One region of the Acetobacter persici genome, then DNA from elsewhere that is predicted to be linked to it. Evidence: riboswitches for the same ligand, from Rfam matches in the RefSeq annotation. Region 1 holds a riboswitch; each other region holds the start of a gene.
What was found. Region 1 has a riboswitch for cobalamin ahead of JK199_RS07800 (CbtB domain-containing protein). Riboswitches for the same ligand answer to the same signal wherever they lie in the genome.
Positions count from the first base shown of each region.

Region 1 (4,157 bases):
ACGACATAAAAATCCGTGGCGCAATGACCGTATCCGCCAGAATCAGCACAATCCCCGGCACCAGCAGCACAAGGAGAAATGGCACGCTCACCAGTGCCAGCGCGTTCAGCTTTGCAACTCTGTCTGTCCGGCGCAGGGCTGGCAGCACACCAGACCACACAAACGCCGCTCCGAGCGCATAAAACAGGCCCAGAACAACGCCCGGCCCGCCATGCAGGAGGGAGGCCAGCAGGGCGCGTGCCTGTTGCAGGTTGTTCCACAGCATCCCGGACAGCACATCATGCAGGCTCATGGTCCCGCTATGGGGGCCAGCGTAGGAGCCATGCACAAAATGGCGGATAATTACAAAGTGATACATACCATAGGTTACGCCCAGTGCGGCCACCCGCAGGCCCAGTGCCCGCCATGCCGCCTGATCCCGCCCTTCACAGGTGTCACACACAAATAGCAACACGGCGAGGGCCAGAAATGTGTTCAGCGCAGGCTGATAAAAACACATGACCGCAAACAGAAAAGCCGCGCATGTGGCAAACAGCCGTCGGCCAGACCAGCCCTCCGGCACCAGCGCCGCCAGAACAGCGCAGCTCTGGGCCATAAGCATTGGCAAGGCGTCGAATTTATAAGACAGATTTTCCAGAAAAAACGGCTGCACCGCCAGCGGCAGCGCGCACAGACAGACGGAAAGATCATCCATCCTGCGCCCGCGCAACAGCCGCGCGGCCAGCAACGCCCCGCTGTATGAAAGAGCCAGCAGGCCCAGAATCTGCCCCAGCGGAGCAAGATCAAGAACATTGCGGCTGCGCAAACCCAGCGTATTCATCAGGAATGTCGAGAAAATGCGCCCGCTGCGGCTCCATGTGTAGCCGTATAAAACGCGCGCGTTATCATCCATATACGGCACGTTGACCAGAAAAATGGGCAGAGCAAACAGGCAGCTTAACAGGAAAAGCAACCAGACATGTCTGGAATGTAGTTTAGGCCAGCTCTGGTCCATACCCGCCACACAGCTCCTTCTGGTCACTAGGGTGCTGGTGTCTGTTATCGCATCATCTGTTTTTCAGAAAGAGCAGGGAGGGAGAAATACCCCTCACCTGCGCGCTGTGCAGCGGGGGAGGTTTAGCTCCGGCTGCGGCCCAGCAGCACCGGCGTTGCCAGCGCGCCAAAAATCAGCCCCATGCTGCCCCACAGCGCCACCTGCATGCCAAGGGCAGCTTCCCGGAAGCGCCACAGCACCACGGCAGGGAAGCCGTCCGGCACTTCATTCACATCCGGCAGGCCAAACTGCACAAGGGCGGCCAGCCCCACAAAGACAGCGCCACCGCACAGCCAGCCGGTCCAGTTATCGCGCACCTGCGCCACTTTCTGGCCAATCAGGCAGGCAATGGCCGCCACACAGATGGAAAGCGCAATCATGACAAAATAGGTTTCCGTCCGCAGCGCCAGCGTGGCGGGGTTCCCCACGGCAGGCGGGTTGGGCGGGTATTTCAGGTCCGGCACCAGAACCACGGTCACAAACCCGGCGGCAGCCAGCAGAAGCGCCAGCACGCGGGGGGAGGAGAAGGACAGCCGCCCGTAGGCAAAGGAAAACACCAGCGCAAACAGCCCGCCAAACCCCGCGCCATAAAGCAGCGTGGCGGCGGCCAGACCATAACTGGCCTGCACGGACCGGCTGACCATTTCCGGCTCCGGGGCAGCCCCTTCCGCCGCACTGCGCGCAGCCTCAAACGCAATGGCCAGCGCCACCTGCGGTTCCCCAAACAGGCGGGCAAACGCAAAGGCAAGTGCAGCCGCAAGGCACCCGGCAATCATGCCGCGTGCCAGCAAACGTCCAGCAATCATCAGAAAAAACCCTGCGGTTTAGTGGCAGGGAAAGCCCAGCAGATGGCGGCCATCATGCACAAATTCATGCACTTCATGCCCGGAAATCAGGGAAACAGCCCCCTGTTCCGCCCCCACAAAATACAGCATCAGCACGGACAGCAGCAGGCCAAACACGGCCCAGGGCAGCAAGGCGCCAACGGGAATGGCAACGGGGGCAGGTGCGGCAATACCCTGCGCGCGGGGGGAGGAAGGATGCATCATCAGACAGGCTCCGCTGGTAAAAACGCGTTCCGCGGTGAACAGAAAAACAAGGCTGGAGGTCTGACTTCCCGCTTGCAGCAAGCGGATTACAGTGGCGCGACCGTGCCGGATTTCCACCAGCTTCCCCAGATCAGCCTTTAGTCTGAACGGCCCCTGCGCCCCTGTCAATTTATTCAGCCCCCGTCTGGCCCTGCCCTTCCGGCAACCCCTCGTCTGGCAACCGCCCGTCTGGCCCGCATCCACAGGGCTCTTGCCTGCACTGTCTTATTGTTCTTCCGTGTTGCCCGGTTGCCCGGTTGCCCGGTTGCCCGGTTGCCCGGTTTTGCGCGCGGTGCGCCTCAGAGCACGGCTGTCAGAGCCGACAGCACACAACATTCAGTAACAACTGCCGCCGCGCCCAGCACATCTCCCGTATAGCCTCCCAGCATCCGGCGGGCCGCGCCTCCCACCAGAATGCAGGCCATCAGAGCAGCCCCCGTGGCCACAAGCCCGGACTGGAGCCACATCAGGTTTTCACGGGAAAGCCGGCCGCCCATCGTTGCGGTGGGAGCGTAGAGCATTTCCCGCAGTATCCCGCCCATACACCCCGCGGTCAGAAGCAACCCCATCCATAACGGCCCGCGCGGCAGCGGACTGAGTGAGCGGGCCAGACCGTCGGGCCGGGCCGGGGGCAGGTAGGCGGCCAGAACCAGCAATGCCGCGCGCGCCAGACAGCCGGACACAGCCAGCGCCAGCACCGCCATAGTTGCAGGAAGAGCCGCAATGGCGGAGGCCCGCACCAGCAGGCTCAGGCTCAGGGCCAGCACGCCGTAACTGCCAGTCCGGCTATCGCGCATAATCTCCAGCCGACGCGCCCGTGTGGCCCCGCCGCAGCCGTCCGCCATGTCAGCCAGTCCGTCCTCATGCAGGCCGCCGGTCAGCACACACTGGAAGGCCAGCGCCAGCCCTGCCGCAGGCAAAGCCGCCATATGGCTCAGCCGCAGCAGCCAGAACAGCATCCCCACCAGCCCGCCAAGGCCCGCGCCGATCAGCGGCCAGCACCAGATAGAACGGCCCATAGGCCAGAGCGCCGTGCTGGCCCGCTGCGCGGGGGACAGCAGCCAGCTTACCGGCAGGCGCGTCAATAAACTCAGCCCACAGGCCACATCCAGCCGCACCCGGGCCGCACAGGATTCAGCCGGGGCAGGCTTCATCCTGTGCGGCCTGAAACCGCAGCCTGCGCAAAAGTCGCCATGCCATTATGGCACGCCACCGCCGCCCGCAGCAGCGGGACCGCCAGTGCCGCGCCGGAGGCTTCCCCCAGCCGCAAACCAAGGTCCAGCAACGGCACCAGCCCCAGCCCCAGCTTTTCCGCGAGCCGCGCATGGCCTGCCTCGGCAGAACAATGGGAAAGGCGCGTATGGGCCAGTCCCCCCGTTGCAGCCTCGCTCCGAGCCTGATCTTCAAGCCCGGCGCCAGTCTCATTACCAGCCTCAGCTTTGGCCTCGGCGTTACCTGCGGCCAGCCGCGCCAACGGAGCCACCGCAGCCGTGCAGACAAATCCATCCAGCAACACCGGAATGCCGGAATGCCGCGCCGCCAGTGTCGCCCCCAGCAAAGCCGCGAGTTCATACCCGCCCAGCCTGCGGGCTATTTCCAGCGGGTCATAGGCAGGTGTTACTGCGCCCAACTGCTTTGCGCGTTCGCTCTCCGCCGCAGAGGCCCCCTGTGTCGCCGCCATTTCTGCCTTATGGTGCGCCAGAGCGGCATCAATCACCCGCGCTTTATGCGCCACGCCGGGGGCATCCAGCCCGGTGCCGCGTCCGGCCCAGTCGGCCCCGGTGCCGCCAAACAAAGCCGCCGCCAGAGCCGCTGCCGCCGTGGTGTTGCCAATGCCCATTTCCCCCAGACACAGCATGTCACACGCATGCGGCACGGCGTCATACCCTGTCTGCACGGCGTCCAGAAAGGCTTCTTCCGTCATGGCCGGAGCCGTGGTGAAATCCGCCGTGGCAGCCAGCCCGCGCACAGACACAACCTGCAACGTCGCGCCTGCCACATGGGCAAGCTGGTTGATGGCAGCCCCGCCCTGTTCA
Region 1 covers NZ_JAERKU010000005.1:61,961-66,117, reverse strand. The annotation lists gene JK199_RS07810 (glucosyltransferase domain-containing protein) at 1-994, opposite strand, end outside; gene JK199_RS07805 (CbtA family protein) at 1,117-1,836, opposite strand; gene JK199_RS07800 (CbtB domain-containing protein) at 1,858-2,082, opposite strand; cobalamin riboswitch at 2,123-2,254, opposite strand; gene JK199_RS07795 (adenosylcobinamide-GDP ribazoletransferase) at 2,421-3,275, opposite strand; gene JK199_RS07790 (nicotinate-nucleotide--dimethylbenzimidazole phosphoribosyltransferase) at 3,272-4,157, opposite strand, start outside.

Region 2 (4,157 bases), on a different contig from region 1:
CACGCAGGCTGGTGCGGCGCAGCCGCCTGATGCCGATAAGAACGCCGGACAGAAAAACGCAGAACACGCCACATAATAACGGCACGGCAATGCTTCGGTGCGTCAGGGTTCTGCGCAGTCCGGCCTGAAAATCCAGATCATGAAACCCGTACACCAGCCAGCGGGACCGGCGGGCAGGGCCGTCCAGAATGGTCTGCACAGCGCCGGACTGTCCATCCAGATAGGTCAAGGTGCCATCCGCCGCCTGTGCCCGCCAGACGGGAAAATGGCGTTGATGCGTGGGGCGGCTGAAGTAATAGGCATCCGCCTGCGTTAGAAACGTCAGATCGTCCGGCGTTTTCAGCAAGCCTGCGGACTGCAGGGGCTGCCTGATCTGCTCTGGGGTGAGAGGGGCTGGAGTGAGGGCTTCATCCAGTCTCCGGCTCCTGAGGCCGGCAGCGGTTTGCTCCGTGATCTGCATAAAAACTTTGCTGTTTAGAAAAGCCGTTTTTATGCCGGTGCATCCGGGTGGTGCGGCACTTATCAACCGTGAGAGAACCTGATGGATCTCCGCGCCGGTCGCCGTGCCAGTCACGCGCAGGGGGCGGGTCGCGTTTGGATTGCTTTGAAACAGGCCTGCGGGAGACATGGTAAGCAGCCCGGTTGTAACCCATAAAAGGGCCAGTACACCAAACACCGCGCCACTGAGGTGATGGACCCCATGCCACCTTTTATAAGGGGTAAAAGGGGCGGCGCGGCGGAGGCGCAAAACGCCAATCCATAGCCCGGTAACGGTGAGAAAAACTCCTGTGCCAGACAAAAGAATAACGACGTCGCTCCAAACCGCCGGGTGCTTGCGCAGCACCGCCGGGTAAAGCCAGTGTGGAATAGCCCCCACCCATGCCCAGAGGCGGGTGGAGCGTGTTGTGGCCTGCATGACCTCTCCGGTCAGGGAGGAGACGTACACCTGCGTGTGCGCCGCATCGGGAAACAGAAAGCGATAAAAGCCATTTTCCCGGCCATGCGTATCCAGAACCCACTGGTCGTCTGTGGTCAGGCCATCAAAGACGGGGCGGCCTTGTGCGCCGGTGGCCCGCGCGTATCGGATGGCGCTGGCAGCAGCATCTTCCGGGGGGATGCGCCCCGCATGGCCGGTGCGCAGGTCCAGCGCAAAAGGTGGGCCTTCCTGTGGCGTGAGTGTCAGAACCGGTTCGTGCCCTACCATATTGATCTGAAAAGCCTGAAAGCGTTCTGTGCTGCCCAGTTCAGCCAATTTCGGAAGTATGGCGGGCCAGTGGATTTCCGTCGGAACACGGCGCAGGGCGCTTTCCTCCGGCTGAGGCCATGTGTGCCAGAGCATGACAAGGCCGGAGGCGCACCAGCCTGCCATCAGCAGGCCCATGCCAATGCCCAGCCATCGGTGGGTCAGATACAGCGTCCGGCGGAAGGCCTTCATGCGGGGCTGTTATACAGCGCCATGGCGGCGTTCTGGGCGCCGCGCGTCCAGTGGACGGCAACATAGGCCCGCACAATGCGCTGCGCGGCAGCGGGCGGCATGTCCGTGCTGAGGGCTGGCATGGCTTCAAGATAGTCAGAGGCGGTGAGGAGCAGCGGCCGGAAAGCCTCTTCCAGCACAGCACCCCGTTCCCGGTGGGGGGCGGGCAGGGACGGGACCAGTTTGAGGAAGAGTGCGTGGCCGTTCTGGGCAATGACCTCCTCCTGCTCAGGAGGCGGCAGGTGCGCCAGATGCGCGGCCTGCAAGGCATGAGCGCGGGACGGGCAGGCGCTGAGCAGGCGGGAAAAAGCCGGGTGATATGCCTCTTCTGGTTGAAAAGGTCGGGGGAAGGGGGAAAACGGTCCCACTGGTATACTCCTGCCTTCCGGTACATCCCGCCCGGCGGCGCGGTCTGAACGACAACAGCAGGTCTCCTGGCTCACGGTTAAACGTCCGTCTCCCGCCTTCCCGGTTGTGCACCAGTGGCGTGCCTTGCGGCAAAAAGACACGGACAGACCGCCTACAGTTGCGGGAGCAGCGACCGACTGAGCCGTGCGGCACGGCATACGGTCTTCCCTTTTAACCCGCCTGCGCGGGGCTGTTGACTGACAGGGAGAGACTGTACGCAAATGCCGGTTTTGCGCAACAGGCTGGGATGCAACGTGTGCACGGCCTGCGCCTTAGAGCCGTTTTTTATGGGGTATAAAGCAGCACGTTCGTTGACAAGGTTTTTCAGACCCTGTTTACGCTGCACGCAGCAATGGTGCTTTGTGGCTGCGTGCGCGGCCAGAAGGCTAAGAGGGAAATCGGTCCAAGCCGATGCTGCCCCCGCAACTGTAAGCTGAGAGGGCTTGCGGCGTTTATGCCACTTTCTGTGCCACCCACAGGGGGGAAGGCAGCCGCAGGACCCGAGGACCAGCAAGCCAGGAGACCTGCCATTACGCCAAAGTCACGGACGGAGCTGCCATACGGGGTGATGTGGCGGCGAGGCACGGTTTGCTCAGTGCCTCCATCGCGGTGACGTTGTTTTGGAGCGAACCCGTGCGTCCAGTCTCTTATGCCCTCAGTCTTCTGTTCGGCATCAGTTGCGTGCCCGCAGCCTATGCGGCCACCCCTGATCCCTCAGACCCGAAAGGCAGCGCTGCCCATCCGTATAAAAAACGGACAGCAGTACCCCCGGCCAGAAAGGTGGCAGGCCCTGAATATATCACGGCTTATGGTAAAACTGCCCCTCTCCAGATAACACCCGCAGTCGGTGGGAAACTTGGCCTGTCCATCCAGCACACGCCGGGCACACTCAATGTGGTCTCGCATGATCTGATGATGCAGCGCGGTTATGCTCAGGCTGAGGCCGCGGCAGACAGCGCGCCGGGTGTTTCCTCTGGCGGGTCTCCGGGGTCACCCGCGCAGCTGATGATGCGCGGCTTTACCGGCAACCAGATTCTGGTGCTGCATGATGGCCAGTATTTTGGCCCGACCACCATGGTCAACCGGCCTCAGAACACCTTCAATCTGGAAAGTGTGCAGGTGCTTAAAGGCCCGTCCTCCGTGCTGTATGGGCAGGGGGCCGTGGGCGGCACGGTGGATATGCGTAGCCGTACGCCCACGTTTGATGGCCCGCATGCCAATGCGCTTGTGTCCTACGGCAGTTTTAATACGTGGAACGCCGGGATTGGTGGCTCCGTGCCCATTACGCAAACGCTTGCGTTGCGCACGGATTTCAGCCGGACATCGTCTGACGGATTTGTAAAAGGAGCTGACCCGCACTCGGATGATTTTACGACAACCTTGCTGTGGAAGCCGACGGAAAAGTTCACCGCGCGGCTGAGCATGGATTATCTGACGGACCGGCTTTCCACTTATTACGGCACGCCGCTGGTGGATCTGTCGCAAACAGGCGGGCGCGTAGGCGGTTTGCTAAGTTCCAGCAAAGGGTTGGGCCTTACCCGCGCGTCCCTGTGGCGGTACTATAACGTGCGGGACGGCAAGGCCGGGTCTGTCAACGCGACGCCCACACTGCATCTGGACTGGCGGGTGAACAGCCATGTTCTGTTTCATAACAGCAGCTATTTCATTTATTCCAAACGGCGCTGGAACAACGCGGAAAGCCTGACTTACATCAGCGCCCCCGGCCAGACGGATGCCGCAGGCAATGCCATTGCCCCCGGCAGCATCAGCCGGGACCGGTTTTATGTGTATCAGAACCAGCATCAGGTTGGGGATACGCTGCACGGGCAATTTGATTTTTCCATTTTCGGCATGAAGAACCGTTTTGTGCTGGGAGGCGACGCCTATTATCTGCGCTTCATCCGTAACCGGGGTTTTCCGGCTGCGGACTATGCGGACAGCGTCTCTCTTGTCAGCCCGGACGCCACGCCACTTGGGGCGTTTTCCGGGGAATATCCGTACATGAAATCCCCCACCACGATGGTGCAGGCGGGCCTGTTTTTAGAGGACGTGCTGACCATCCGGGATAATCTGCGGCTTGTGGGCGGCTTCCGGTATGACTGGCTCGCACTGGACCGGCAAAACTACCGGCAGAACGGGCAGTTTAACGCCGCAACCAGTTTTAAGGGGCACTACAACCCGGATAATTTCCGTATTGGTCCGGTGTTTGATCTGACAAAAAATGTCAGCCTTTACGGGGTATATACCACGGGGGAAGACCCTCCGGGCTCCAACC
Region 2 covers NZ_JAERKU010000002.1:196,149-200,305, forward strand. The annotation lists gene JK199_RS03090 (PepSY domain-containing protein) at 1-1,435, opposite strand, end outside; gene JK199_RS03095 (hypothetical protein) at 1,432-1,842, opposite strand; cobalamin riboswitch at 1,882-2,092, opposite strand; cobalamin riboswitch at 2,219-2,428, shown strand; gene JK199_RS03100 (TonB-dependent receptor) at 2,516-4,157, shown strand, end outside.
Region 2: it holds a riboswitch for cobalamin, as region 1 does, so the genes downstream of both, JK199_RS03100 (TonB-dependent receptor) here and JK199_RS07800 (CbtB domain-containing protein) in region 1, are expected to answer to the same signal.

Region 3 (4,157 bases), on a different contig from region 1:
CGGGGCGATGCGTGAGCATAAGGAATGCCTTTCTGAAATGCGTCTTAACCTGTGCGCTCATTCTACCGCATGACGCAAAAAAGGCCATTGCCACGGGAGCGTACCCCCGCCGCAATGGCCTTCCGGCACACAAAACCGCATGCAGGATCAGTAATTCAGCGTAAAGCCGCCATATCCGGCCCGACCCGGCTGGAGGTAGCCCACCGGGTTTTCATACTGCCGGTTCAGCAGGTTATCAGCCCGCGCAAAAACCGAGATATAGCGGTTGATTTTGTAATTCGCGGTCAGATCAATGGTAAAATATCCATGCCCTTTTGCGCAGGTCGCGCAAAAGTTTTCTCCCACCAGAGGATAATCCCGCCAGCCGCTGGTATAGAGAATATTACCAGACAGGGTGAAATCCTTCACCGGAGACCATGTGGTATTGAAGTTGAACTTATGCTGCGGGCGGCGCTGCAACAGCGCGTCACTATCCGTATCCCGCGCGTGGGTCCATGTGTAATTCAGCGCAAAACTGAGTGTGTCCAGTGCCTTCCAGTCCAGAAATGCCTCCACCCCATACATGCGCGCATGCCCAACATTGCCGAAGGAATAGATATAATCCCCCCACGCACTCCCTGCAGCAGGCATGACGTAAGCAGAAGACTGGATCAGGTTCCGCACCTTGTTGTCATACCATGTGGCGCCAAAACGCAGTTTGTCATGCAGCAGTTTCTGCTCAACACCGACATCATAGCCAATCATGGTTTCGGCTTTCAGGTTGGCGTTGCCTTCTTCCGCCCAGCCAGCGCCGCGCTGATTGACAAAAAGCTGATATAGCGAGGGTGCATGAAAGCCCGACCCGGCACTGGCTTTGATGATGGTGCCCGTATTGGGCACATGGATGGCGGGAGCCACACGCCATGTCACATGGTTGCCGTAGCGGGAATTGGCATCATACCGCACGTTGGCTGCACCATAGAGAACACGGTTCCAGTTGCCTTCATACTGCCCGTACCCCGCCGTGGTATCCATGCCTGCGGTGGTGTGCACTGGCTCGGTCGGGTCATCCGTCGCGACATTGATGCCATCATGAAAATGCTCGGCACCCACAAGAACCGTCCCGAATTTCCGCAGATCAACCGTGCCATGCCAGTCCACTTTCAGGCGTGTGGAACGGTAATAATCCGGGTCTGTCATGGCAGGATCACCATCCGCGTACAACCCGTCCTGCATGTACCGGCGGCGGTTGGTCATGTAGCCAAGCCCCAGAACCTGATCAAACCGCCCGCCAAAGGAGGAAAGATGCGCCGTGCCGCGCACCACGGCCTCGTTCTGGGTATTCTGGTCCCGGATCAGCTGGTCCCCGTTATAGGGCGTATAAACCTGATCATACGCTGTAAAGGTATGATAGTTGGCCTGTATCAGCCGTGCTGTCAGACCCAGATCAAAATTATGCGTGACATCATAACCCAGTTTGACGTTAGCGCTGCGGTTATCATTCCGGTCCCCCGCGCGGCGCTGGGCCCGGTTGGCCCCATTATACCGCTCAATATAGCGCGGAATTTCATGAAACCCATCCGTGCGGTAATGAGAGAGCACAACATTATAGTGGAAGCGCCCGCTGCTGCCTGATGCCCCGAAGGCCTGATTGAACGTGCCATAAGACCCACCTTCAATCCGCACAAACGGTTTAAAGCGCCCCTGCCCTTGCTTTGTGTTGATATCAATCACACCCGCCATGGCATCCGCGCCATACAGGCCGCTCTGGGGGCCGCGCAAGATTTCAATGGAGCCAATGCCGTCCGTTACAAACTGCCCGGCATCAAACGCGTTGCTGGCGGAACTGCCGTCATTGATGTCCATGCCATCAATCCGCACCTTCACATCATTGGCGTTTGCCCCGCGCATAAAGATGGAGGTTGTTCCGCCAAATCCGCCAGACCGCACCACATTCAGCCCCGGCTGCCGCGCCAGAATATCCGGCAGGGTGCGGCGCTGCTGGGTGGCAATCTGCTCCTCCGTCACCACCGTCACGCTGGACCCGACATCATCCGCCCGTATGGGTCTGCGCAGCGCACTGACCGTCACCACCTCCGGCAATCCCTGAGACGGGCTCAGTGAGACAAGCGTGCGGCCCGTCGGTGCGAGCGCCGCGACAGACTGCCCCGGCATTGCAGGAACTGTGTTGTCCGTTGCGGTCCGTCCGGTGGCGCGGCTTTTCAGATGGCTGCCCGAAGCTGCGGCTTTATGCGTAAAAGGTTTGCCAGAACGCGCATTGGTCGCGGAAGAGGCGGCGGCCTGTGCGCCAGCCACAGACAGTCCGGTGACAGCCAGAATGGTGGAGGTGGTCAGCGCGCAACGAAAAAAACTCATTTTAACTCGTATCCTGTGGTCAGCCGTTGCCACAGGAAAACGTGCTCCGCCTGCTCATGCGGCAAAGGCCGGAGCAAAACTCAGTCACGCACGCCAGCACACCCCGGCTGGCGTCTCCTGATTGCAACCACGTGCCGGATGGCAGGTCTCCTGGCTTGCGGCACTTTGACTGAGCCTTCCCTTCCCGGAGAATCGTCTGCTCCAGTGGGCCGGACGCGGTACGTCCGGGCAGCCTCAGCCCTGCCGCTTACAGTTGCGGGGACAGCCCGGGACTAAGGCCAGCACGGCCCGCACCCGGTTCCCTTTTCATCCCCCGTTGCAGGGGAAACCATCACACGGGTGTCATATCGCGTTGCCCGGTCGAGTCAATTACCCGGTGCAACAGTGCTGCCACAGGGCAACACGCAACGCCAAAATCGCAAAAACACATCAGCCTCCCACCCGGCAATGTCCCCCAAGACAGGCACAAAAAAACGCGGCCCTCCGAAGAAGGCCGCGTTCCTGATCATCTGAAACTCCGGGAAGGAGGGATCAGACGGAGTAGTACATTTCAAACTCAACCGGGTGCGGCGTGTGTTCAAAGCGATACACGTCTTCCCACTTGATGGCGATGTAGCTGTCGATCTGGTCTTTGGTGAACACGCCACCAGCCAGCAGGAACTCATAATCCGCAGACAGAGCTTCCAGCGCTTCACGCAGGGACCCGGCAACCGTCGGGATCTGCTTCAGTTCTTCCGGCGGCAGGTCATACAGATCCTTGTCCATGGCGTCGCCCGGGTGGATCTTGTTCTTGATGCCGTCAATGCCGGCCATCAGCATGGCGGAGAAGGCCAGATACGGGTTGGCCGTCGGGTCCGGGAAGCGGACTTCAACGCGCTTGGCTTTGGGGTTGGTGGCATACGGAATACGGCAGGACGCAGAGCGGTTGCGCGCAGAGTAGGCCAGCAGCACCGGAGCTTCAAAACCCGGAATCAGGCGCTTGTAGGAGTTGGTGGACGGGTTGGTGAAGGCGTTCAGCGCCTTGGCATGTTTGATGATACCGCCGATGTAATACAGGGCGGTATCGGACAGGTCCGCATAGCCATTGCCTGCAAACGTCGGCTTGCCGTCTTTCCAGATGGACTGGTGCACATGCATGCCGGACCCGTTATCGCCATAGATCGGCTTGGGCATAAACGTGGCGGTCTTGCCGTAGGAATGAGCGACGTTGTGCACGCAGTATTTGTAGATCTGCATGAAATCGGCAGAGCGGACCAGCGTGTCGAACTTGGTGCCCAGTTCGTGCTGGGACTGTGCGACTTCATGGTGCTGCTTTTCAATCGGCAGACCCATTTCACCCATGGTGGCGAGCATTTCTGCGCGCAGGTCGTTTTCGCTATCCACCGGCGGCACGGGGAAGTAGCCACCCTTCACGCCCGGACGATGGCCCATATTGCCTTCCGGGTAATCCTTCAGGGAGGCGCCGGGTCCTTCGATGCTGTCGAGCTGATATTTGCCGAAGTTCGGGCCCGTGCCAAAGCGCACGTTATCGAAGATAAAGAATTCAGCTTCCGGACCAAAGAAGGCGGTATCACCAAGCCCAGAGGACTTCAGATACTGCTCAGCCAGTTTGGCGGTGGAGCGCGGGTCACGGTTATAGGGCTGGCCTGTGGACGGCTCAATGATGTCACAGAACAGGATCAGCTGCGGGCGCGCCGTAAACGGGTCCATCACAGCGGTTTCCGGGTCCGGCAGCAGAACCATGTCACTTTCGTTAATGGCTTTCCACCCAGCGATGGAAGAACCGTCGAACATGAAGCCCT
Region 3 covers NZ_JAERKU010000002.1:122,626-126,782, reverse strand. The annotation lists gene JK199_RS02730 (TonB-dependent receptor plug domain-containing protein) at 148-2,355, opposite strand; cobalamin riboswitch at 2,479-2,703, opposite strand; gene glnA (type I glutamate--ammonia ligase) at 2,887-4,157, opposite strand, start outside.
Region 3: it holds a riboswitch for cobalamin, as region 1 does, so the genes downstream of both, JK199_RS02730 (TonB-dependent receptor plug domain-containing protein) here and JK199_RS07800 (CbtB domain-containing protein) in region 1, are expected to answer to the same signal.